One region of the Pantoea sp. SGAir0430 genome, then DNA from elsewhere that is predicted to be linked to it. Evidence: predicted binding sites of a transcription regulator. Region 1 holds the regulator's gene; each other region holds the start of a gene.

Region 1 (8,106 bases):
CTGAATACCGACCATAGGCGGGAAAATGATGTTTCCTGCGCCAACGAACAGGGCAAAGGTCATGAAGCCCAGCGCCAGGATGTCCCTGGAGGTTAAACGATGTGTCATAAACTTCTGTACTGCCTGTAGCTGATGTTGCGGTGGAAGTTGGGTTTGTGTTGTCCCCTGGATGCGCGAAAACAATGGCTTAACTGGCTTGACCAGTGCGTTATGCGGGCCGAATCGGTACAGCGCAGGTGATTTAAACTGCTTTTCTTCTGTTCACAGAGGGATGAATCGACAACGGCGCAAATTAAAACGTTTATAGCGAAGAAAGGCAATACAGGATCGGAAAACCAGAAGGATATAACAGGAAAGCGTCAGAACGCAGTGGATAAGCAGGAAATAGTCGGAAAACACCTGAGATGATTTGCTTAAAGTTTCTGCAAAGCGGGCGATCTCCTTGCAGAAACCGCCGCAGGGATGCACAAAAGGCGCGCTTTACGCGCCTGTTTGCACAACTTTACAGCATCACCACACCTGTTGTGCGATGTCGACAACCAGACGAATCTTCTGCCACTGCTGCGCTTCGGTCAGGCTGTTGCCCTCTTCCGTTGACGCAAAGCCACACTGCGGGCTGAGGCAAATCTGGTCGAGGCTGACAAACTGCGCCGCTTCCTGCAGGCGCGCCTTTACCTGTGCAGCGTCTTCCAGCTCGCCGGTTTTGGTGGTAATCAGCCCTAATACCACCTGCTGATGACCGGGTTTGATGAAACGCAGCGGCTCAAAGCCACCGGAGCGCTCATTATCGTACTCGAGGAAAAACGCGTCGATGTTCACGCTGCCAAACAGAATTTCCGCCACCGGCTCGTAGCCGCCTTCCGAGATCCAGGTCGAGCGGAAGTTACCACGACACACGTGCAGACCGACGGTGAGATCCGCCGGTTTATCTTCCAGCGCGCGATTCAGCACCTGCGCATAAATGCGCGCCAGCTGTTGCGGATCTTCACCGCGCTCGCGGATTTGCTGCTGCTGATCGCCTGAACACAGGTACGCCCACACGGTGTCATCCAGCTGCAGATAGCGGCAGCCAGCGTCGTAAAACGCCTTGATCGCCTCTTTGTAAGTCTTTGCCAGATCGGCGAAGTACTGCTCCAGATCCGGATACACCGTGGCATCAATCACTTTACGGCCGCCGCGGAAGTGCAGCACGCTCGGGCTGGGAATGGTCATTTTCGCCACCGCATCGCCGGCCACGCTTTGCAGGAAGCGGAAATGGTCCAGCATCGGATGCTGCGGGTTAAAAGCGACTTTGCCGGTGACCTTCACGCCGTGCGCTTTGGTCTGCACGCCGTTGAACTGAATGCCCTGATCGGCCTCAAACAGCTCGACGCCGTGCAGATGGCCAAAGAAATCAAAGTGCCACCAGGCGCGGCGGAATTCACCGTCGGTCACCACCTGCAGACCGCTGGCGCGCTGCTGCTCCACCACCTGGCGAATCGCATCGTCTTCTACCTGACGCAGCTGGTCGGCGCTGAGGGCACCACTGGCGAACTGTTCACGTGCCTGTTTAATGGCGGCGGGACGCAGAAAGCTGCCGACGGTATCGGCGCGGAACGGGGCGGTGTTGCGTTGCATATTCACTCCTGCACTGACACATAATTGCGTCAGGGTATAATTGCGTACGGTTATTTTTGGCCATCTGGATGGCTATATGTCCATAAGAGTGACATGCCGCCCCACCGGCGGCAATGGAAGAAAATTCAGGGGACGTGAAAAAAATTCATGATCGGTCAGCGTGAATTAGTTTTGCGCAATCGCCGCGCGCGCCTGCGCGATCTGGCTATCGGACAGCGGCAGGTAGCCGGCCTCCGTTACACGGCGCTGGCCCTGCGCAGAGAGCACCTGCTGCAGAAAGGCGGCGACCAGCGGCGGCAGCGGTTTACCGGGCGCCTTGTTAACGTAAATATACAGCGGGCGCGACCACGGATAACGGCCGCTGCGGATCGATTCGGCATCCGGCATAACGCTGTCGCCGCTGGCGGTGACGATCGGCAGGGTTTTCACGCCGCTCAGGTGAAAGCCAAAGCTGGCGTAGCCGATGCTGTTCGGCGTGCTGGCGACCGCCTGCACCACCGCCGCCGAGCCGGGAAACTCCGCGACGTCAGCGCGGAAATCGCCGCGACACAGCGCCTGCTGCTTGAAAAAGCCCCAGGTGCCGGAAGCGGAGTTACGGCCAAAGCGCTGAATACTGCGCGTTGCCCAGTTCGCCGTATGCAGGCCAACATCGCCCCAGCGCTGCGGCACCTGCTGTGCGCCGCACAGCCGGGTCACGGAGAACAGCGCATCCAGCTGCGGCTGACTGATGGACGGCAGCGGATTGTCCTGATTAACCACCACCACCAGCGCATCCATCGCCACCGGCACCGCCAGCGGCGCATAGCCATAGCGCGCGATAAACAGCTGACGCTCATCCACCTGCATCGGCCGGCTCATGGCGCCAAGCTGAGCGGCCCCGGCGGCCAGCGCGGTCGGCGCCGTCGACGATCCCGCCGCCTGCACCTGCACATTAACGCCCGGCGACTGACGGCTGAAATCTTCGCCCCACAGCGTCATCAGGTAGCCCAGCGTGTCCGAGCCCACGCTGCTCAGGTTGCCGGTCAGCATGCTTTGCTGAGCCGTCGCCAGCAGCGGGCACAGTAATAAAAGAGAGAGCAGCAGCGATTTCATCACAGAGTCCGGTGGCGTTTACTGCGCCACATTCTCGCGGATTCCGTTCGCCACAATCAAGCGCGGTGGCAGCACGAAGCGGAAGCAGGTTTCCTGATGCGGCACGCTGCTGATCTCCAGCCGCGTGGTGTGGTGGCCGAGCGCGTGCTTAACAATGGCCAGCCCCAGCCCGCTGCCGCCGGTGGCGCGCGAGCGCGCTTTATCCACGCGGTAGAAGCGTTCGGTCAGGCGCGGCAGATGCTCCTCGCTGATGCCGGGCCCGTTGTCGCACACCTTAAATTCGGCGCCCTGTTTGGTGCGCAACCAGCTGATGTCGATGCGCGTGCCATCCGGCGTGTGGTTCACCGCGTTATACACCAGATTGGAAATCGCGCTGCGCAGCTGTTCATCATTGCCGAACACCTTCAGGTGCGGATCGGTGTGGAAATGGATGCTGTGCCGGCCCTGGCTGAGGGTTTCCGCCTCGCGCTGCAACAGCAGCAGCATGGTCGGCACATCCACCGTCTCTTTCAGGTCAATGGCGGGGGCCGCTTCGATGCGTGACAGCGTCAGCAACTGCTTCACCAGGCTGTCCATGCGCCGCGTCTGCTCCTGCATGGTGCTGAGCGCCTTGCTGCGGGTGCGCTCATTCATCCCGGCGTCGTCCATCATCTCCAGATAGCCCTGCAGCACCGTCAGCGGGGTACGCAATTCATGACTGACGTTGGCGAAGAAGTTACGCCGCGCCCCTTCCAGCTGGTGCATCTGGGTGACGTCACGCGCCACCATCAGCCACTGCCCTTCACTGTAAGGCATGACGCGGAACTCCATGTGATGCTGATTATTCAGCACCAGCGTCAGCGGCTTGTTGAAGTCGCGCTGGCGGATATAGCGGGAGAATTCAGGGTAGCGCAGCAGGTTGAGGATATTCTGGCCATTATCTTCCGGCCAGCGCAGCCCGAGATGCTGCTGGGCCAGACCGTTACACCAGAAAATGGTGCCCTCTTCGGTGGTGAGTACCACCGCGTCCGGCAGCGACTCGGCCCCGCTGCGAAAGCGTTTGATCAGATTGCCCAGCTCGCGCCGGCGGCGGCGATTGCGCAACTGCATTTGATACAGGCCGTAAAACAGCGGTTCCCAGCTGCCGCGCCCGGTGGGCGGCGTCATTGAACGATCAATCCACAGCCAGTGCGACAGCCGCATCAGATTTTTAAAGTGCCAGAACAGCACGCCGCACACGGCCAGTAACAGCCACCACGGCAGATAGCCAACCAGCAGACCCAGCACCAGCGCAGGCAGACACACCAGCGCCAGCTCGGTCAGTAATCTCTTCCAGGAGAGTCGTTCCAGCACGGTAAAAGACTCCGTTTAGTAGCGGGCAGAGAAACGATACCCTGTTCCGCGAACGGTTTGTACCATGCGATCGTGGCCGGAAACTTCCAGTGCTTTACGTAAACGACGGATATGCACATCCACGGTGCGGTCTTCCACATACACGTTAGTGCCCCACACGTGATTCAGCAGCTGTTCGCGGCTGTATACGCGCTCCGGATGCGTCATAAAGAAGTGCAGCAGTTTGTATTCGGTCGGTCCCATTTCCAGCGGCGTGGTTTCGGACATCACGCGATGCGAGGAGGGATCGAGGCTCAGCCCCTGCATCTCAATCACCTCTTCCACCGCCATCGGTGAGATGCGGCGCATCACGGCTTTAATGCGCGCCATCAGCTCTTTGGGCGAGAACGGCTTGGTGATGTAATCATCGGCGCCCACTTCCAGCCCGCGCACGCGATCTTCCTCTTCACCGCGCGCCGTCAGCATCATCACCGGAATATCACGCGTCATGGCTTCACGCTTTAAATGTTTGATGAACTGAATGCCGCTGCCGCCGGGTAACATCCAGTCCAGCAGAATCAGATCGGGCCAGGGTTCGATCAGCTTGCCAATCGCGCTGTCATAGTCCTCAGCCTCAATCGGCTGATAGTCGTTTTGTTCCAGCACGAAACATAACATTTCACGGATGGGAGCTTCGTCTTCCACAACCAAAATGCGCTTAGCCATTATTACTCCTGCGATTGTGACGGCATGTCACGGGGGTTTGCGGCGCCATTATGCGTCAGTTTTGTGACACTTTTATGAAAAACCCACCTCATGATAATCAGATAAAAAGCGCAATTGTGACAACCGGTTTCGCTTTTTTTTCATTGCGTTGTTAAGCGGTTATACTGCCGCTTTGCGATAGCAGGCACGGAGCATTCATGCGCATTATTCACACCGCTGACTGGCATCTCGGTCAGTTCTTTTACAGCAAAAGCCGCGCCGCCGAGCACCAGCAATTCCTCGACTGGCTGCTGGCCGCGATTGTGCAGCATCAGGTGGATGCGCTGATCGTCGCTGGCGACCTGTTTGATACCGGTTCGCCGCCCAGCTACGCGCGCGAACTGTTTAACCGTTTCGTGGTGGCGCTGCAGCCCAGCGGCTGCCAGCTGATTGTGCTGGCCGGCAACCATGATTCGGTCGCCACGCTGAATGAATCGCGCGAGCTGCTGGCCTGCCTCAATACCCGCGTCATTACCAGCGCCACGCCCGGCGGCGAGCAGCAGGTGCTGACGCTGCAACAGCGTGACGGCACGCCGGGCGCGCTGCTGTGCGCCATTCCCTATCTGCGTCCGCGCGACATCCTGCGCAGCCAGGCGGGTCAGTCCGGTCGCGATAAGCAGCTGTCGCTGCTGCAGGCGATTGAGCAGCACTATCAGCACTGTTATGCCGCCGCCGTGGCGCAGCGCGAAGCCATGGGCAGTACGCTGCCGATCATCGCCACCGGGCATCTCACCACCGTGGGCGTCAGCAAGAGCGATTCGGTGCGTGATATCTACATCGGCACGCTGGACGCCTTTCCGGCGCAGGCCTTCCCGCCTGCCGACTACATTGCGCTGGGCCACATCCATCGTGCGCAGCGCATCGCCGACAGCGATCACATCCGCTACAGCGGTTCGCCGATTGCGCTCAGCTTTGATGAGCTGGGGCGTGAGAAAAGCGTATTCCTGCTGGAATTTAGCACCCGGCTGGAGTCCGTCACACCGCTGGTTATTCCGTCATTCCAGCCGATGCAGATGCTGAAAGGTGCCATGGCGGAGATCGAACAGCAGCTGACCGCGTTTCACACCTATGAAGGCGATCTGCCGGTGTGGCTGGATATTGAAATCACTACTCAGGAGTACCTGAGCGACCTGCAGCGCCGCATTGAACAGCTTACCGACGCGCTGCCGGTTGAGGTGCTGCTGGTGCGCCGCAGCCGCGATCAGCGTCAGCGCAGCCTGGCGCGGCTGGAGAACGAAACCCTGAGCGAACTGAAAGTTGAAGAGGTGTTTGCCCGCCGGCTGGCGCTGGAGGAGCAGCTGGAGGATGAACAGCGCGCGCAGTTAACGCAACTGTTTCGCAGCACGCTGGCGACGCTGGAGGATCCGGGCGCATGAAAATTCTGACGCTGCGTTTTAAAAACCTCAATGCGCTGCGCGGCGAGTGGTTTATCGATTTCCGCCGCGAGCCGTTTGCCAGCAACGGGCTGTTCGCCATCACCGGCGCTACCGGCGCGGGTAAAACCACGCTGCTGGATGCCATCTGTCTGGCGCTCTATCACCAGACGCCGCGCCTTGGTGGCCTGTCGCAGAGCGAAAATCAGCTGATGACGCGTGACACCGCTGAATGCCTCGCCGAAGTGGAGTTTGAGATCAAAGGTGAAGCCTGGCGCGCCTTCTGGAGCCAGAACCGCGCGCGCGGCCTGGCGGAAGGTAAACTGCAGGCGCCGCGCGTCGAACTGGCGCGCGTGGCGGACAACCAGATCGTCGCCGATAAAGTCGGTGACAAGCTCAAAGCCATCGAAACCTTGTCCGGTCTCGATTTTGCCCGCTTCACCCGTTCGATGATGCTGTCGCAGGGGCAGTTTGCCGCCTTCCTCAATGCCAAACCCGGCGAGCGCGCCGAGCTGCTGGAGGAGCTGACCGGCACCGAAATCTACGGCCACATCTCGATGCAGATCTACGAGCGCTGGCGCACGGCGCGCGCGGCACTCGACACGCTGCGCGCCCGCGCCGGTGCGGTGCAGTTGCTCGATGACGCCCGCCGCGCCGAACTGGCGCAGCAGCTGGACCAGCTCACCCGCACCGAACAGGATCTGAGCGAGCAGCTGGCGCAGGCCCAGCAACAGCAGCAGTGGCTGACGCAGCAGCAGCAGCTCAACGCGGAGCAACAGCAGGCGCAGCAGGCGTTGCAGGCTGCCGCCGCGGCCTGGCAGCAGGCGGAAGGCGATCGCCAGCGGCTGGCGCGTGCTGAACCGGCGGAGAAGCTGCGCGACAAACTGCAGCAGCGCGAACAGCTGCAGCGCGACCAGCAGACACTGAACCAGCAGGCGCAGCAGTTACAGCAGCAACAGCAACAGGCACAAGCGGCGCTGCAGCAGGGTGAAAGCCACTATCAGGCCGCACAGCAGGCACGTGAACGCGCGCTGGCCGAACAGCAACAGCTGGAGACGCTGCTGAGCGAACAGGTGATCCCGCTCGATCAGCAGATCGCCAGCCGTGCACAGCAGCTTGAGCAGCAGCAGGCGCTGCTGAGCGAACAGCAAAAAACCCTGTTACTCAGCCAGCAGGCGCTGGATCAGCATCAGCAGGCAAGTGAACGCTTACAACAACAGCTGGCGCAGCAGCAGGCGTTTCGCCTGAGTGAAGCCGCTGTCGCCCGCTGGGGCGGCGAACTGGCGCGCTGGCAGGCCGAACTCGCCCGGCTTGAAGAGCGTGAGCAAACGCTGACGCAGCTCAGCGCGCAGCAGCAACAACTGCAAAGCCAGCTCGAACAGCAGCAGCAGGCGCTGCAGGCGCGCGAACAGGCGGCACAGCCGCTGCAACAGGCGGAAGCCGCGGCACAGCAGCAGCGCCAGCAGGCGGAGCAGGTGCTTACTTCGCTGGAAGCGGAGATCGCCAGCCCGGCGCTGCGGACGGCGCTGGCGCAGCATCAGCAGCAGCGCGGCGCACGTCAGCAGCTCAGCCTGCTGGCGGCACAGTGGCAAACGCTCCAGCCGCAGCGCCAGCAGCGCCAGCTTAAGCTGCAGCAGTTACAGCAGCATGCTGAGCAGGAAGCGCTGGCGTTGCAGCAGCTGCGCGAGGAGTACAAGCGCGAGCATCAGACGCTACTGGATGTGCGTCGCCTGTGCGAGCTGGAGCGCACGATTATTCAGCTGGCCGACGAGCGGGCCCGGCTGCAGCCGGAACAGCCCTGCCCGCTGTGCGGCTCCTGCCAGCATCCGGCCATCGACCGCTACCAGCAGTTGCAGCCGGACGAAAATCAACAGCGCCTGGCCGCGCTGGAGAGCCGCGTGATGCAGCTCAGGGAAGCCGGTACCGCGCGGGGCGAGCAGCTTAAACT
Region 2 (8,106 bases), 1.7 Mb from region 1:
CGCTGTCGTAATCATCTTCAATAATCCACGCCTGATGCCGCTGTGCCGCCGCCAGCAGCGCCAGCCGGCGCGCGGCGCTCATGATCGCGCCGGTGGGATACTGATGCGTCGGCGTGGTGTAAATCAGCCGCGGCGGGCGCTGCTGCCAGTCCTGCGCCGTCGGTGCCAGTCCCTGCGCATCCACCGCAATCGGTTCGATCTGCAGATCGCCGAGGCGCATCGCCGCTTTGGCGCCGCGATAGCCCGGCTCCTCCACCCAGCCGGTGTCGCCACGATTGGTGAGCAGCGCGACGCACAGCGTCAGCGCCTGCTGCGCGCCTTCGGTAATCACAATCTGCTGCGGCGCACAGCGTACGCCGCGCGCCAGTGCCAGATGCTGCGCCAGCGCCTCACGCAGCGCCAGCTCACCCAGCGGATCGCCGTAGCCCAGCAGCTGTGCCTGCTGCGCGGTTTGATTGAGCGCGCGACGCCACTGCGCCAGCGGGAAATGCGCCAGCGCCGGCGTGCTCGGGCGCAGCGCCAGCTCCTGGCTGGAGAGGCGATGCAGCGAGTGCAACCCGGCAGCGCGCGCGGAAACCGGCCAGTCGGCGCTGTCGTCGGACGCCTGCACTGGCAGCGGCGTGTGCGCCAGCCGGCTGACGCGGCTCCCCTGGCGGTCGCTGAGGATAAATCCTTCCGCCTGTAGCTGTGACCAGACGGCGATCACCGTATTGCGCGACACCTGCAGTTCAGCCGCCAGCTGGCGGGTCGCCGGTAGACGCGTGCCCGCCGCCAGCTGACCATTCAGTATCGCCTGGCGCAGCCGCTGATATAGCTGCTGTTGCAGCGTCAGGCTGCCGTCGGCCTCTAGCGGTGCCAACAGCAGCGAATGCCGGTTCAGTATGCGCATCAGCGCCTCCGTGGATCTATCGATTTGTCACATTGTGGCGCTTTTTCCTGAACCAGCAAAGTGGCACGCTGCACGCTGTCACTCTCACACAGAAGGAATCGCCGTATGTCATCGCAGACCAATCGTTATGGACAACCCATCGGCCCGGCGCTGGAGGCGTGGCAGCCGCGCCCGCTGCCGCAGGGGCAGATTTTCACCGGCCAGTATTGCCGGCTGGAGCCGCTGGATGCCGCACGTCATGGTCGCGAGCTGTATGCGGCTTATGCGCTGGCGGAAGATGACCGCGACTGGACCTGGCTGCCGGTCGGGCGCTTTGACGATGAAGCGTCTTATCTGGCATTTGCGCAGCAGTGCCAGCAGAGTCCGGATTACCTGCACTTCGCGGTTATTGACCGGCAGAGCGGGCGGGCGGTCGGCTCGCTGGCGCTGATGCGCATTGAACCGCAGCACGGCGTGATGGAGGTCGGCTTTGTGGTGTTCTCTCCGCTGCTGAAGCAAACCCGCATGGCCACCGAAGCCCATTATCTGCTGATGCGTTACGCCTTCGAACAACTCGGCTATCGTCGCTACGAGTGGAAATGCGATAGCTGTAACCAGCCGTCGTACAACGCCGCCCTGCGGCTGGGCTTCCGTTATGAAGGCACGTTTCGTCAGGTGGTGGTGTATAAAAATCGCAGCCGGGATACCGCCTGGTTCTCTATCATCGACAGCGAATGGCCGCAGGTGAAGCTGGGCTTTGAGCGCTGGCTGGCGGCAGACAATTTCGACGCCCGTGGGCAGCAACGCGCCAGGCTGGAGACATTACGTCAGGCCTGACGCGCGCGCCGGGCTGGCTACCCGGCTAACCGGCAAAAATATATTTGGCGGCTGACAACACAAAGGCGCTGGCCATCGCCATCATCAGCCGCCGATGCCAGAGATTATCGCGTTTGAGCTCATTGAAACCGAGCTGCATGCGATGGTCGAGATCCAGCAGGCGCTCATCCACTTTTTCAAAGCGTTTATCAATTTGCCTGAATCGCTCATCGATTTGTTCAAAACGCTGATCGATTTTCCTGAATTGTTCATCGATTTGTTCAAAACGTTGATCGATTTTCCTGAATTGCTCATCCATCTTTTCAAAGCGTTGATCGATTTTCCTGAATTGCTCATCCATCTTTTCAAAGCGTTGATCAATTTTCCTGAATTGTTCATCGATTTGTTCAAAACGCTGATCGATTGTCCTGAATTGCGCATCCACTTTTTCTAAGCGTTTATCGATTTGCCTGAATTGCGCATCCATCTTTTCGAAGCGTTGATCGATTTGTTCAAAGCGTTGATCAATTTTCCGGAATTGCTCATCGACGTTATCAAACCGTAGCTCAATGGCTTTAAACGTATGGCGGACCTCATTTTCAAAATGCCTGAGGCTCTGTGCCAGTTTATCGACACGTTGCGCGGTGGCGTGATTTGCCCGCATCACGCCTTCCATGGCCTGCGAAAGGTGCGTCTTGGTCAGGCTGTTTTCCTGCTGCATTTCGGCAAAAATGTCGACCATCACTTCGGCCTGGTGATCGGCCACGCCCGCCTGCTGCAGCGCTTTGAATGCCTTATGGGTGTTCATCATCGTCGGTATCATCCCTGTTGCTCCTGGTCGCCTTTCCTGTTGCCTGCAAGGTTATCCAGGTGGTGATAGTTGCACCATGTGATGATGTGGATTTTGCGCGACGTCTCGAAAAATATCAATTCGTACAATGAGTAACGCTAAGCGGCAATAAAAAGGGCCTGCACGCTGGCAGGCCCTGGTCTGGCACGCATTTTTATCACTTTTCGGGCTGCGGAATTATTTTTATCTCCGCCATGCCGATACCGAGTTTGCGTGGATCCTGACCGGTAATGTTGCCGAGATTAGACAGCTGTGGTTCTGGCGGCGTGATGATCAGGTTGCGGCTGGCGCCGGGGTTGGTGAAATGCAGCGTCTGCGTGGAGAACGCGTCACCCAGATTAAGCTGCTGCACTTGCTCGCCGACGCGCACCGGAATCGGTCGATGGGCGTTAGCCCCATAGGCGCGTGCGGTGATCACTACGTCAAAACGCGCCGGCAGCGGATCGACATATTCAATGTTCACCTCCGGCGCGAGGTTGGCGTTTGACCAGCGTCCCCAGCTTTCCGGCCGTGAAATACCGCTAAAGCGCTTCACGCTGGCCGGCGCGCCCGGCACGGTCAGAAGGAAGCTGTCCGCCTGGTAGCGAATGGCATTATCCTCGATGCGCATTTGCTGTTCGTTGAGCTGATAGGTCGCCGCGCTGACCTTCACCTGCGGGAACTGCGCTTTGCCCTGCCACACCGGCTGGTCAATGCGCGTCACCGTGGGCTGTCCGCCGGTCTGGCCCATCGCCAGACAGAGATCGGTCGACAGCGCCAGCGCCGGCTGCCACAGCCGGCCCATTTTGAAGCAGCGATCGACCCAGACAAACTTATCGCTGGCAGCAAAATCGGCCAGCTGGAAGCGCAGCGGCGCGGCGTATTCGCCTTCCGGCAGCGGCTCTACCTGATGATCGGATACGCGGAACAGGATCGGCAGCCTGAACGTCGCACCCGAGAAGCTAAAGGTATTTTTGGGCTGGTCGATGGTGAACGTCTTCATCTGGCTGGGGAAATTCCACAGCTGAATGATATCGGCTTTCCACGCCGTGACCTTCTTCGCCATGTCATCGAACTGGCTGGAGAGCGAGGCCGAAGACAGCCCGCTGCGGCCAAGGCCAATCGCGTTATCCCCGCCGAGAATATCCAGCACCGTGGCGCCGTTATCCAGCGTGCTGCGCTTGCCGTCCAGCACCTCGGCCTGCGGCTGATCGCCACGGATCACCATAAACAGATCGCGGCGCGGCTGCTTGATCAGATACTGATGCGCCGTGTTATTCATCGCCAGATGATCGGAACTCACCACAATCACGGTGTTTTTAAACCACGGCGAGGCTTTGATGCGGGCAATCAGGCGCGCCACGTGCTCCTGGGAACAGGCCACCGCGCTAAACGACTGGTTGGGTTTACCATCATAGCTGTAACTTTTGCGCTGACAGCTGCGCGAAATAAAGCCGTCCGGATGGTGGGTGTCCACGGTGAGCGTAAACAGCGCAAAGCGTTTCTGCTGACGCGACAGCTCCTCATACTTTTCAAACACTTCATCCATCACCGTATCGTCGTAAAAGCCCCAGTTGTTACGGTAGCTGGGGTCGGCGACGCGGCTCTTCAGCTCCTGCGAGCCGTACATGTTGGCGGCGTCAAAACCGTGTGACAGCAAAAAAGTGTCTTTACCGGCAAAGCGCAGGTCTGCGCCCTGAATAAACCAGTTCTCATAGCCGGAGTGTTTGAGGATATCGCCGAGGCAGATATTTTGCGGATAGAAGCTGGAAAGCGAAGCCGAGGCGTTGCCGTCGAACGGCGCAAATAGCGGAATACCGCACTGCGACGCTACCATGCCGGCGATGGTGTAATCGGTGCCGGGCAGTTGCTCGGTGTTGCTGAAGTCAATGCTGTGATCTTTTTCGCGGCTCAGCTCCGGTGCCAGGCCAGGAAAAGCCTGTTGATCGAAGTAGGTGCGCTCAAGGCTTTCGCCGTAGATATACACCAGGTTGAGCTTCGGCGCGTTAATCTGCTTGTTCGGCGTTTTGTAATAGGTTTCGAAATCCGAGTCAGCCTGACGCGCGTGAGAAGCGATCAGCTCTTTTACCTGGCGAAACGCCGGCGTGGTTTGCACCGAGCCGGCAGCACAGGCGATCGCCAGCAGGCTCCAGCCGAGATGATGCGGACGTTTATGCCGGCGCAGCACCCAGGAGAGAAAACAAAACAGTAAAAACAGGCCGATGATCAAGCCAAGCGCCGGTACCACATATTTGCTCACGCCCGCGCCGGTCAGGCTGTTGGTCAGGGTATAGAGCACCGCATCGTTGATGCCATCGCCGGTAAAATAGTTGCTGGCATACAGCGTGGCGTTGAGCACGATGAACAGGGTGAGCAGCAGCAAGATCAGGATAAACCAGAATTTATTTCGCCCGGCTTTATACGAATAGACTGCGATCGCAGCCAAAAAGAGCACTATTGAAAGCAACTCCAACGGCAGATCCTCACATTAAGTAAAAAGAACGCGTTACCTGCGTCTGCGGCCCTCTGCGGGGGTTTTGCGTCAATCTATATTGGCTGTCACAGAGCTGCAACACATCCAACCAGATTTGTGCGATGCATTGCGAATCGTTTAAGGCGGGTTTAGGCGGAGTCTGATTTAGTCTGGCAGCAACCGGCGCGCTGCTGCCAGCCAGGGCGGGCGCGGGTGTTACAGCTTACCGGTGAGATACTGCGCTTCGCCGTCGGCAAAGCTCCAGTCACCTTTGCTGTTGGTGATAAAACTGATCATCAGATCGTTGCCCTGCACGCCACAATTCTCCCGCAACTCGCGCGCTAACTCTGCCATGAAGTGCGTTTTCTGTTCTTCACTTCTTGGGCTGGTGTACACGCGCACCATCACCAGATTGTCGCTGCGCGCAAAACCCAGCCCGGTATCCTGAAAGACCATCTGATAACGCTTGTTTTCATGAACAATCTGGTAACGATCGCGCGCCGGAACCTTAAATGCCGTGAGTACCGCGCGATGCGCGGCGTCGAGTAAGGTGCGAATCTCTGCTTCAGAACGGCCCTGAATAACATCAAAAGTCAGTAACGGCATCAATAAATCCTCGTTTTTGCCCACGCGGAAAGAGTAGGATGAAACGCTATGCTGCCGCTTGCTGCCGGAAAGAAAAAGCGCGCTGATTAAAATGATTATTTATTATTTTGAACAATCCTGATGAAAGAAATTAAAACCGATGCACTCTGGGTGCATTTGCACTGGCTGACGGTGCTGGCGGAACAGGGCAGTTTTACCCGCGCGGCTGAACGCCTGGATGTCAGTAAAGCGGCGATGAGCCAGAAAATCAAAGAGCTGGAGCAGATGGCGGGCGTGGCGCTGGTGCAGCGCACCACGCGCAGCGTGCGGCTGACGTCGGCCGGTGAAAAGCTGGTGGACGACCTGCGTGAGCCGTTTGCGCGCATCGCGCAGAGCTTCTTTAGCGTGCGTGACGAAGCCGGGCCGGTGCGCGGTCTGGTGCGCATCAGCGCGCCGGTGGCGTTTGCCCGGCAGCAACTGGTGCCGATTATCGGCGACTTTTTGCGCGACTATCCGCAGGTGCGGTTGCAGCTCAACGTCAGCGATCGGCTGGTGTCGCTGGGCAGCGAAGGATTCGATCTCGCCATTCGCCACAGCCAGCAGCTGCCGGAAACGCACGTCGCGCTGCCGCTGTGTGAAACGCGCACGCTGCTGGTGGCCGCGCCGGATTATCTGACCCGTCACGGCACGCCAGATACGCCGCAGGTGCTGCAGCAGCATAACTGCCTCTATTATCCGCGCGGGCTGGAGTCGCCGCAGTGGCGCTTTCGTCTGCACAGCGATGACAGCGAAACGGTGCAGGTGAAGATTCAGGGTAATTTCGCCACTAATAACAGCGAGTCGATTCGTGACGCTGCGCTGCAGGGGCTGGGCATTGCTATGCTGCCAGACTTTAGCTCCAGCGCGGCGCTGGCCAGCGGCACGCTGCAGCAGGTGCTGCCGGAGTGGCAGGCGGTCGATGCCTTTGCCGACCGCCTGTGGGTGGTGCGGCCCTACGCAGCGCAGGTGCCGCGTGCCGTCACCACCTTTATCCACTGGCTACGCACGCGCTTTGTTGATGGGTGAGGCCAGCGGCGCGCTGAGCGGTGTACTAGGCTGCATCATCGCTCCCAGCAGGCTGCGACGGTTATAGTTACCGAGACGCAGATTGAAGTCGAGATGCAGCTGCTCAATGCCGCTCAGCTTGATCACCGGCGGCGGCGTATGCGGGCGCTGATGGAACAGTACCGTGTGCGCAAAGGCATCACTTTGCCAGTTGCTCAGCCGCTGATAGTAATAGGCGTTGGCTTCACATTTACGCAGATACAGGTTCACGCGGCGATGTTCGCGCATCGCCGCCTGCTGCGCCAGCGAACCCAGCTGCTGTGCCGGCTCGGCGATTTTCTGCGTCAGCAGGGCAAAATCATCGCGCTTTGCCAGCTCATTGAAATAGTTGTGCGCCCCCAGATGCTTGATCGGCGCGTACTGTTTTTGCCACTCGCGTATAAAAGGATTATTGGGCGCAGCGGCGAGAAACCAGTTTTCAATCACCGGTGCCAGATAGTTGACGGTGGCAATTTCGCGGTAATAGCCAATCACATCCATGCGGCGTTCCTGATGCGCACGGTGCACCCAGCTCAGGTCTTCAAATAACAGCGTGCTGCAGTCAATCGCAATACCGCCGTAGCGTAATAATAATTCGAGGCGAATGACTTCACTTTTTTGCTGCTCACTTAATTGTGTCGAGGTAAAAATAAAATCTGGCAGGACTTCTTTAAGCGTTAAACGGTTTAATACATACACCTGATGGTCGGGATTATCCTGACGCAGCTGCTGGATATTTAACGCCATCGATTTCGGTAAATATTCATTGTCCCAGTACATCCAGATTTTTTTGGGTATTTCCGGCAGCGCTTTCTCACCCGAAAGCAACACGATATTGTCCTCTTCGCTGGGATCATATTCCGGCGCGCAGAGCGCAGTATGCTGTTTTTTCTGCAGTAATGTCTGGCCGGTAAAGGCGATTCTCTGCCAGTGTTGCCAGAGCGTAAGGGCTGGCTGGAGACGTTTTTTTGTCATGATGCACCTGATTATTGTGATTATGGGGAGCAAGGATTCCCTGATGCTGGCGGCTTGAGCGCGCTTATGTGTCCTGACGGCTGTGTGTAAAAAGACTACCCTTGCTTAATAATCGATCCGCAGCGGCAAGGCTACGAATTTTTTTCGCTTTCAGATTTACCGGAAACGCCGGGATCCGGGATGGCTAAAAAGAGGTATCAATAAAATGATGAGGGAATGCGTTTTTTATTTTTGCTCGATTAAGACTATTCCTAATAAAATAACCCTCTGCAGGCACAGGCCGCGGCGCGGAATAAAAATGAGCGATCGGCGGTCCGTTAACGGCGCTGTATTTTCCCCTGGCCTGGCCGCCGCTTGCCCAACGCGGAGGCAGGTTAGCTACGCTTAGAGCAGGCAACGAAAAAAAGGAGGCACTATGCAGCCACACAAGCGTGGGTTACTGGCGGTTGATAAGCAGGGCAACCGCGTGCTGTTTCT
Region 3 (8,106 bases), 1.2 Mb from region 1:
TGTTTAACTTTGGCAAATCGTCCATTGGCGATATCTCCGCCGCTGGCCGCCGCGCGGTTGGCGCACTGATTGCCGAGCTGCAGCGCGATCGCGCCGAGCTGAAGAGCCTTGAAGTGATTGGTCACACCGACCCGATTGGTAACGCCAGCGCCAACCGCCAGCTCGGTCAGCAGCGCGCTGCGACGGTACGCCAGATGCTGATTGACGGCGGCCTGCCAGCCACGGTGATCCGCGCCAGCAGCGCGGGCAGCAGTGAACCGGTGGTGGAGTATTGTGAAGGATCGCGCGCCGCACAGATTGCCTGTAACGCGCCGAATCGCCGGGTCGTCGTACGGGTGGCGCTGAACCAACAGCCGTAAGCGTCAGGAATTTCCCTAAGCCATGTTGTAGTTGTTCTGTTATTGCAGTCTTTTGCCCCTCGGTCCGAGGGGCTTTTTTACTGGTTATTCCTCTTCCTCGTCGCGCAGCGGCACAATCAGCATATCGATATGCACGGTATTGATCAGCTGGCGCGCCGACGACATCAGCTTGCTCCAGAAATCCTGATGATGGCCGCACACCACCAAATCGACATCGTATTTTTTAATCGCGTCCACCAGCACCTGGCCGAGATCGCCACTGCCGCTCAGGGTTTCGCTAATCGGATAACCGGCGTTGGTGGAGAGCTCTCGCAGCGCGGTGTGTGTCTCTTCCGAAATACGCTTCTGCATGTCGCCGAGGTTGACGTCAATCAGCCCGGTGTAGAGATCTGAATAGTTCACATCAACGTGAATCAGCGAGATTTTTGCATCATAAGGACGGGCCAGTGATACCGCTTTATCAACCAGTAACTGGCTTTCCGGGGAAAGGTCTACTGCAATCAGGATGTGTTTATAAGCCATGATAAAACTCCTTTCTCAAGATTCTGGGGCAACCCGAATTTGTGCCGTTCGGCTGGCGTAATCCTTTGCGCGTAACGGCGATGAAGCGCCACCAACCACAATGTCAGCCACGCAGGCGAATAATTGTTATATCCCGAGTATAGCCAGAGTAGGTAGCAAATGCTGCAAACCGAAGCCCGGCTGTGAGTCAGATCATGGCTTATCGCTTTTTTCGCTCGCGCTGAACGAAAATCATCGCTGGAAAAAATTTAAACAGATCTCCTACACTGAAAATGAGGGCCACTCCCGTCCGGGTAGCGCGCTCAGGTCCGCATAACAACAATGCAATTCGATTCATCTGTGGCTGGCTTATTTCCCGTGGGGCGTCTGCAGCTTTTCCCCGCTGCACGTAACGTCATTGCGGCTCCAGCCGGGAGGGGAACATGATCAGCACTATCGCGCTTTTTTGGGCTCTGTGTGTGGTTTGTCTGGTGAATATGGCGCGTTACTTCTCATCGTTGCGCTCACTGCTGGCGGTGCTGCGCGGGTGCGATCCGTTGCTGTATCAGTATGTTGATGGTGCCGGTTTCTTTACGTCCCACGGTCAGCCGAGCAAGCAGGTGCGGCTGGTACGCTATATCTGGGAGAAACGCTATCGCGATCATCACGACGATGAATTTATTCGTCGCTGCGAGCGGGTGCGCGGTCAGTTTGTTCTGACCAGCGGGCTGTGTTTTCTGGTGGTGGTGAGCCTGATCGCCTTAGCGATTTGGCACTGAGAAGGGGAGCGGGTTCTGTCGCGGCGCGCTGTGTTGTATTCGCAACGCACCAAGACAGAACCCTGCAACGCTGAAGCGTTAAATCAGCTTCAGCGCAATCCAGTACAGCGAGCCAGACAGCAAAATACACACCGGCAGGGTGAATACCCAGGCCATCGCGATATTTTTGATGGTGCGGCTTTGCAGACCGCCGCCATCTACCAGCATGGTACCGGCAACCGACGATGACAGAATGTGCGTGGTCGAAACCGGCATCCCGGTGTAGCTGGCGATACCAATCGACACCGCCGCCGTTACCTGGGCCGACATGCCCTGCGCATACGTCATGCCTTTTTTACCAATCTTCTCGCCGATGGTGGTCGCCACGCGGCGCCAGCCAATCATGGTACCGATGCCGAGCGCCAGCGCGACCGCCACGATAATCCATACCGGCGCATACTCGATGGTGCCGAGCAGATCGCCTTTCAACTTATTGAGGAAGCGCTTATCGTCGGCGCTGGTCTCCGGCAGCTTAGCGGCTTTGTCCGCGGTGTCGGAGATGCACAGCAGCAGACGGCGCATCTGACCGCGCTGGTCAGGCGTGAGATCGCTGTAGCTCTGCAGATTACCCAGCAGACCCTGCGCACGGTTAATCGCATCAAGCGCACGGGAGCTGTCACAATGGAACTCCTGCGGGCCGCCGAGCGACTCTTCCGGCGTCGGCACCGCCGGTGGCGCCATCTGCACGATGTGCGTCAGCGACTGGCCGTGCTGCTGGTAATACTGCTCCAGATGGTTCACCGCGTCGCGCGTACGGGTGATGTCATAACCGGAGGCATTCATATTCACCACAAAGCCCGCCGGCGCGACGCCAATCAGAACCAGCATGATCAGGCCGATGCCTTTCTGACCGTCGTTGGCACCGTGCGAGTAGCTCACGCCAATGGCGGAGACAATCAGCGCGATACGCGTCCAGAACGGCGGCTTTTTCTTGCCGTCGATCTTCTCGCGGTCAGCAGGCGTCATGTGGATGCGAGCCCGTTTCTTGGTGCTGCTCCAGTAGCGACGCAGCAGGAAAATCAGGCCACCCGCAATGATCAGACCAACAATCGGCGACAGAATCAGGGAGAGGAAAATATTGATGACTTTCGGCAGGTTCAGCGCATCCACCACCGACGTGCCGGTCATCAGCGCATTGGTGAGACCAATACCGATGATGGCGCCGATCAGCGTGTGCGAACTGGACGCCGGTAAGCCGAGATACCAGGTACCGAGGTTCCAGATAATCGCCGCCAGCAGCATGGAGAACACCATGGCGAGCCCATGCGCCGAACCGACATTCAACAGCAAATCGGTTGGCAGCATATGCACGATGGCATAAGCCACGCTCAAACCGCCGAGCAGCACACCTAAGAAGTTGAACACACCGGCCATCACAACCGCCAGTTGCGCCCGCATCGCACGGGTGTAAATGACTGTAGCGACCGCGTTGGCAGTGTCGTGAAAGCCGTTGATTGCTTCGTAAAACAACACAAACAGCAGAGCAAGAACCAATAACAGGCCGGTGCTTAGGTCAAGACCAGCAAACAGATGTAGCATAAACGTTACGCCATTTTGGAGGACATGAACGCGGCGCATTATCTGCGACAACGTGCGCTATGGGAAAGAAAAATATAGCTCTTTTTTGTCTTAAATTTGTCATCCGGCAGGTAATTAAAGGCAAAAAGACCGCAAAATGAGCAAGTTACAATATGACACATTTACGGCAATTTTTTGTCGCTGGCGCGAAAAGCCGCAGATCTCTACAATCAGCGCCTTTCAATCAGGTGGGTTAAGGCAGTGGAAAAGTTTGACGTTATCATCATTGGTGCAGGCGCGGCCGGCATGTTCTGCGCGGCGCAGGCCGGGCAATTAGGCCGTCGCGTGCTGCTGCTGGATAACGGCAAGAAAGCGGGGCGCAAAATCCTGATGTCCGGCGGCGGCCGCTGCAACTTCACCAATCTCTACACCGAACCGGCGGCGTATCTGTCGCATAATCCGCACTTCTGCAAATCGGCGCTGGCGCGCTACACCCAGTGGGATTTCATCGATCTGGTTAATCGTCACGGCATCGCCTGGCACGAGAAAACTCTTGGCCAGCTGTTCTGCGATGATTCGGCGCAGCAGATTGTTGATCTGCTGCTGAAGGAGTGTGAAGCCGGCCAGGTGACGCTGCGGCTGCGCAGCGAAGTGCTGAACGTGGCGCGCGACGACGACGGTTATACGCTGCAGCTGAATGGCTCGGCGGTTCGCGCGGACAAGCTGGTGATCGCCAGCGGTGGTCTGTCGATGCCGGGACTGGGAGCAACGCCTTTCGGTTATAAGGTGGCGGAACAGTTTGGCCTGCGCGTTCATCCGACGCGCGCCGCGCTGGTGCCATTTACGCTGCATAAGCCGCTGCTGGAGCAGCTGAACACGCTTTCCGGCGTGGCGCTGCCGACCACCATCACCGCTCAGGACGGCACGCTGTTTAAAGAGGCGATGCTGTTTACCCACCGCGGCCTGTCCGGTCCGGCGGTGCTGCAGATCTCCAGCTACTGGCAGCCGGGCGAGTTTGTCACCGTCAATCTGTCGCCGGAGACCGCGCTGGACGATTTTATCGACGTGCAGCGCGCGGCGCATCCCAACCTCAGCCTGAAAAATAGCCTGGCGAAGATTCTGCCAAAGCGGCTGGTGGAAGTGCTGCAGGAGCTGCAGCAGATTCCGGACGTGACGCTGAAGCAGCTCAACAGCAAGCAGCAGAGCGAGCTGGTCACCACGCTGCACCAGTGGCGCGTGCAGCCAAACGGCACCGAAGGCTATCGCACCGCCGAAGTGACGCGGGGCGGCGTGGATACCACGCAGCTGTCGTCAAAGACCATGGAAGCGCGCGACGTGCCAGGGCTCTATTTCATCGGCGAAGTGGTGGACGTGACGGGCTGGCTCGGTGGCTACAATTTCCAGTGGGCGTGGAGCTCGGCGTGGGCGTGCGCGCAGGCGGTTTAATTTTTTAATAGTCGAGTGGTTTTTCCCTCACCCTAACCCTCTCCCGCTGTACAGTCCGGGGACATGGCAGACAGGTGTTCGGGGACATAGTGAACACTTTTTAACATCCTTTACCCATGGTGATCGACTTTTTCTTCAGGTCGATCACCCCCACTTTTGTGCTGTACCACCACACCTCGTAATAACCGTCTTCCCCCGTCTCCTTCAGCCCCACACGCTCTCCCCTGAACGCCTTTCCCGCCTTCAGGCTGAGTCCTTTTACGCTCAGCTTCCCGCTGATATCCACCTTCCTGACCATCACGCCCTCGTCGTATTCCGGTGGCGCTACGCGCCCGCTGTACTGCCGCGATGAGGGCTGATAGCGCGACGCCGGCACCGCCATCTCCAGCGCCTCATGCGGGCGCTCGAGATTGTAGACCGTCCGCCAGTGGTCGAAGGCGCGCTGCAGCTCACCGCTGTCCGCGAACCACTTCCCCTGCAGCACTTCCGCCTTCAGGCTGCGGTGAAAGCGCTCCAGCTTGCCCTGCGTCTGCGGATGATACGGCCGCGAGTGCCCCACCCGGATGCCGTGGCGCATCAGCCACAGCTCCACTGCCGTCCAGGTGCCGGTGGTGTCGCCCCACGGCGAGCCGTTGTCCATCGTCATCCGGTCCGGCAGGCCGTAGCGCTCAAAGACGCTGACCAGCTGCTCCTGTACCGTCTCACGCCGTTCGTCAGCGCAGTGCACCAGGCACAGCGAGAACCGGGAGTGGTCGTCCAGCAGGGTGAGCGGGTGGCAGCGGCCGCCGCCAAAGGGAAAGTGGCCCTTAAAATCCATCTGCCAGAGCCGGTTCGGGGCCGCATGCTCAAACCGGCCGGTGGCCGGGACGCCCGGCGCTGCGCCCGGCAGCAGGCCGTGGCGGGCCATCAGGTTGTGGACGGTGCTGAAGGCCGGCATGCCGTGCCCGCGGTCTTCAAGCCAGCGCTTAATCTTGCGGGCCCCCCAGTGCTGATGAAGCTCATGCGCCAGACGCAGCAGCTCAGTGATATCGTCAGATGAGCGGCTGGGTGAGTGACGGGGCGCGCGGGAGCGGTCCTGAAGGCCGGACGGTCCTTCCTCATCCCAGCGGCGAAGCCACTTGTAGCCGGTGGCGGGAGATATGCCGTAGCGGCGGCACAGCTCGCGGATGTTCGCCCCGTCTTGCGAGGCGAACAGAACAAACTCAGTACGTAATGACATGGTATCTCTCGCATCCCAGGGCATAAGCGACTCCATAAACGGGTTCTTATGCCTAAGTTGTAAGTGTCTACCATGTCCCCGAACAAGTGTTCACGATGTCCCCGGACTGTACACCCGCAAGCGGGAGAGGGAACTGGCCGGTGCATGCCTTTCACATTTCCACTCGCTGCGCCTTCCCGGTTAACAAATGTTACGTACTGCATTCCCCGCCCGCAGCGGACCGCTCCCTCTCCCGCTTGCGGGAGAGGGCCGGGGTGAGGGCAAACCCAAACCCAAACGACTAAGAATCTCCCCCATTTGTCAGACTGCACTGACCGGCGCGTAGGCCTGGTCTCATTAACCTTAAACCTGCCAGTCCTTAAAATAGCCTGAGGCCAGCCGGTCAGCACAGGGGAAGCGCAGGGATGAAAGACGCATACATGGATTGGTTCATTCACCACTTTATTCAGCCACCGCGCCAGGCGCGCGTGCGTTTGCTGGCTTACACCGGCGGGCCGGTGGCAGCGCATCAGCTGGCGAACAGCCTGCCGCGCTGGCTCACTAACGATGTGCAGCACCTGCGACGCGGCATGATGCGCGAGTACCGGGCGCAGATTAACGGCATGGCGCATTTTCCGGCGCTGGTGACGGATTTCAATGACGCGCGCACGCTGGCGCTGGGGGAGCTGCAGCCGCAAAGGTGTAAGCTAAGGCTGGTGATCAGCCCTGCAGCCGGGAAATTTTTCCTGTTCGACCAGACAGGCGATGTATGGATAGGTGGTATTTAACGTCTAATTTGTTTTGGACACGGCCATGGCAGGGGAAATTAAAGCCTGAAGGATACTGCTTCAACAAAATTGTGTCGCGCTGTTAAAGTTAGCATTTTGTTGTTATCGGATTATTCTCTCCGTGTTAAAAATCGAGCGCTGTTAACGCAAGAAAATTTTATTAACTGAAAGTGACATCATTGTGATGTCCTTGATGCGCACGCCAGCATGGCATTAAGCGATGAAAAACCGCTTCTTGCCAGGCAATTAATTTTGCTACGACTGATTTCACGTGGGTGCAGTCCCATCTCTCGGGCAATCAAAGACGGTTTCACTCCGCGTAATAAAGCGCAAATGACGCGTTTTTCACGTATGAGGGCGTTTTTCCCGATTAACTGTTCTTCAACCGATTCAGGTTTAGCTTGCAACAGATTATGTATTACCTGACGTAGTGTCGTTAAATTTTCTTTTTTCATTACTACATCACTGAAGTCTGCGTCCAGAAGCGTGCGACGCATCGCTGTAGTCTCTTCATCCAATAAAATCAACGTATTGCCTTTGAACCATTCAGGAATGAGAAGTAACTCTGCCAGACCTGCCGCATCACGAGGCAGGTCGGTAATCACTAAATCGGCATAACTAAACATGAGCTCATCTGATATCGCTTCTGGCGCACCCAGTATCGTTTGCACTTCACATCCCGGGAGTGAACGGCAAAGCTCTTGTAAACCGGTCTGCGCAAAATTGCAGCTTAGCGCAATAATGATTTTTTTGGGTTTATTATCGTCACCAGTGTTGAACAGAATATCCATTCCCATTTTTGTGCTCTTATTTTATGACGGTTTGTGAAATTGTTTACAGGGTGATTAATTGCGACATGAAGATCATACGATTAATGTTCTTACAAAGATATGGGATTGTTCATCGGTGTCGTGTAGGACATGGCCTACGTTTTGTTATTTGATTATTATTGATTATTTGTTGAATTTATTAGTCTAATAGTTGGATAGAGGAAGTTTATATTTGGCTACTGACAGGAAATGAATCATGGCGAACTTTATCGTCGTCGACGATCATCCCATGGCGCGTATGGCTGTAACTTTTTTACTTGAAAAAGAAGGGCATACCTTAATTGCCGAAACTGATGATGGTCGCGAAGCACTCGAGCTGGTTGATCAGCATTACCCGGAAATCGTCGTAATGGATATTGATATTCACTCGATAAATGGTATTGAAGTCGTAAAAACTCTGCGCGCCAGGAGTTTTCCGGGTATTATTATTATCGTCTCAGGTAAGAATCAGAGTTTCTATGCAATACAGAGTATTCGCTGTGGCGCAAATGGTTTTATCAGTAAAAAAGACAATTTGCCGGAAATCATCACCGCAATTCGGGCGGCACAAAATGGTTATGGCTACTTTCCGTTAGCCGGTATTAATGCACCACCGGAACAGAGCAGCACTCATCCCGATATCCGGCTGCTGGAATCGCTGTCACCGCA

What was found. The regulator PhoB, encoded in region 1, activates phosphate uptake and scavenging genes when phosphate is short. The targets are predictions, from matches to a motif close to CTGTCATAAAACTGNCNNAT.
Region 2: opgB (phosphatidylglycerol--membrane-oligosaccharide glycerophosphotransferase) is a predicted target of PhoB. The motif match lies at 5,070-5,089, and genes of this name have one in related genera.
Region 3: pitA (inorganic phosphate transporter PitA) is a predicted target of PhoB. The motif match lies at 3,368-3,387, and genes of this name have one in related genera.

Annotation. Positions count from the first base shown of each region.
Region 1 covers NZ_CP039427.1:1,986,429-1,994,534, forward strand. Annotated here, with positions in the region: gene brnQ (branched-chain amino acid transporter carrier protein BrnQ) at 1-108, opposite strand, end outside; gene E7738_RS09640 (cobalamin-independent methionine synthase II family protein) at 511-1,617, opposite strand; gene E7738_RS09645 (PstS family phosphate ABC transporter substrate-binding protein) at 1,783-2,709, opposite strand; gene phoR (phosphate regulon sensor histidine kinase PhoR) at 2,728-4,041, opposite strand; gene phoB (phosphate response regulator transcription factor PhoB) at 4,057-4,746, opposite strand; gene sbcD (exonuclease subunit SbcD) at 4,944-6,161, shown strand; gene E7738_RS09665 (AAA family ATPase) at 6,158-8,106, shown strand, end outside.
Region 2 covers NZ_CP039427.1:3,661,948-3,670,053, forward strand. Annotated here, with positions in the region: gene E7738_RS17210 (MocR-like pyridoxine biosynthesis transcription factor PdxR) at 1-889, opposite strand, end outside; gene E7738_RS17215 (GNAT family N-acetyltransferase) at 995-1,705, shown strand; gene E7738_RS17220 (hypothetical protein) at 1,731-2,495, opposite strand; gene opgB (phosphatidylglycerol--membrane-oligosaccharide glycerophosphotransferase) at 2,692-4,992, opposite strand; gene E7738_RS17230 (tautomerase family protein) at 5,203-5,592, opposite strand; gene E7738_RS17235 (LysR family transcriptional regulator) at 5,713-6,636, shown strand; gene E7738_RS17240 (glycosyltransferase family 32 protein) at 6,610-7,629, opposite strand; gene E7738_RS17245 (YncE family protein) at 8,045-8,106, shown strand, end outside.
Region 3 covers NZ_CP039427.1:3,195,980-3,204,085, forward strand. Annotated here, with positions in the region: gene E7738_RS15050 (OmpA family protein) at 1-359, shown strand, start outside; gene uspA (universal stress protein UspA) at 444-881, opposite strand; gene uspB (universal stress protein UspB) at 1,304-1,639, shown strand; gene pitA (inorganic phosphate transporter PitA) at 1,718-3,217, opposite strand; gene E7738_RS15070 (BaiN/RdsA family NAD(P)/FAD-dependent oxidoreductase) at 3,458-4,642, shown strand; gene E7738_RS15075 (IS481 family transposase) at 4,743-5,897, opposite strand; gene E7738_RS15080 (hypothetical protein) at 6,281-6,628, shown strand; gene E7738_RS15085 (hypothetical protein) at 6,805-7,425, opposite strand; gene E7738_RS15090 (response regulator) at 7,655-8,106, shown strand, end outside.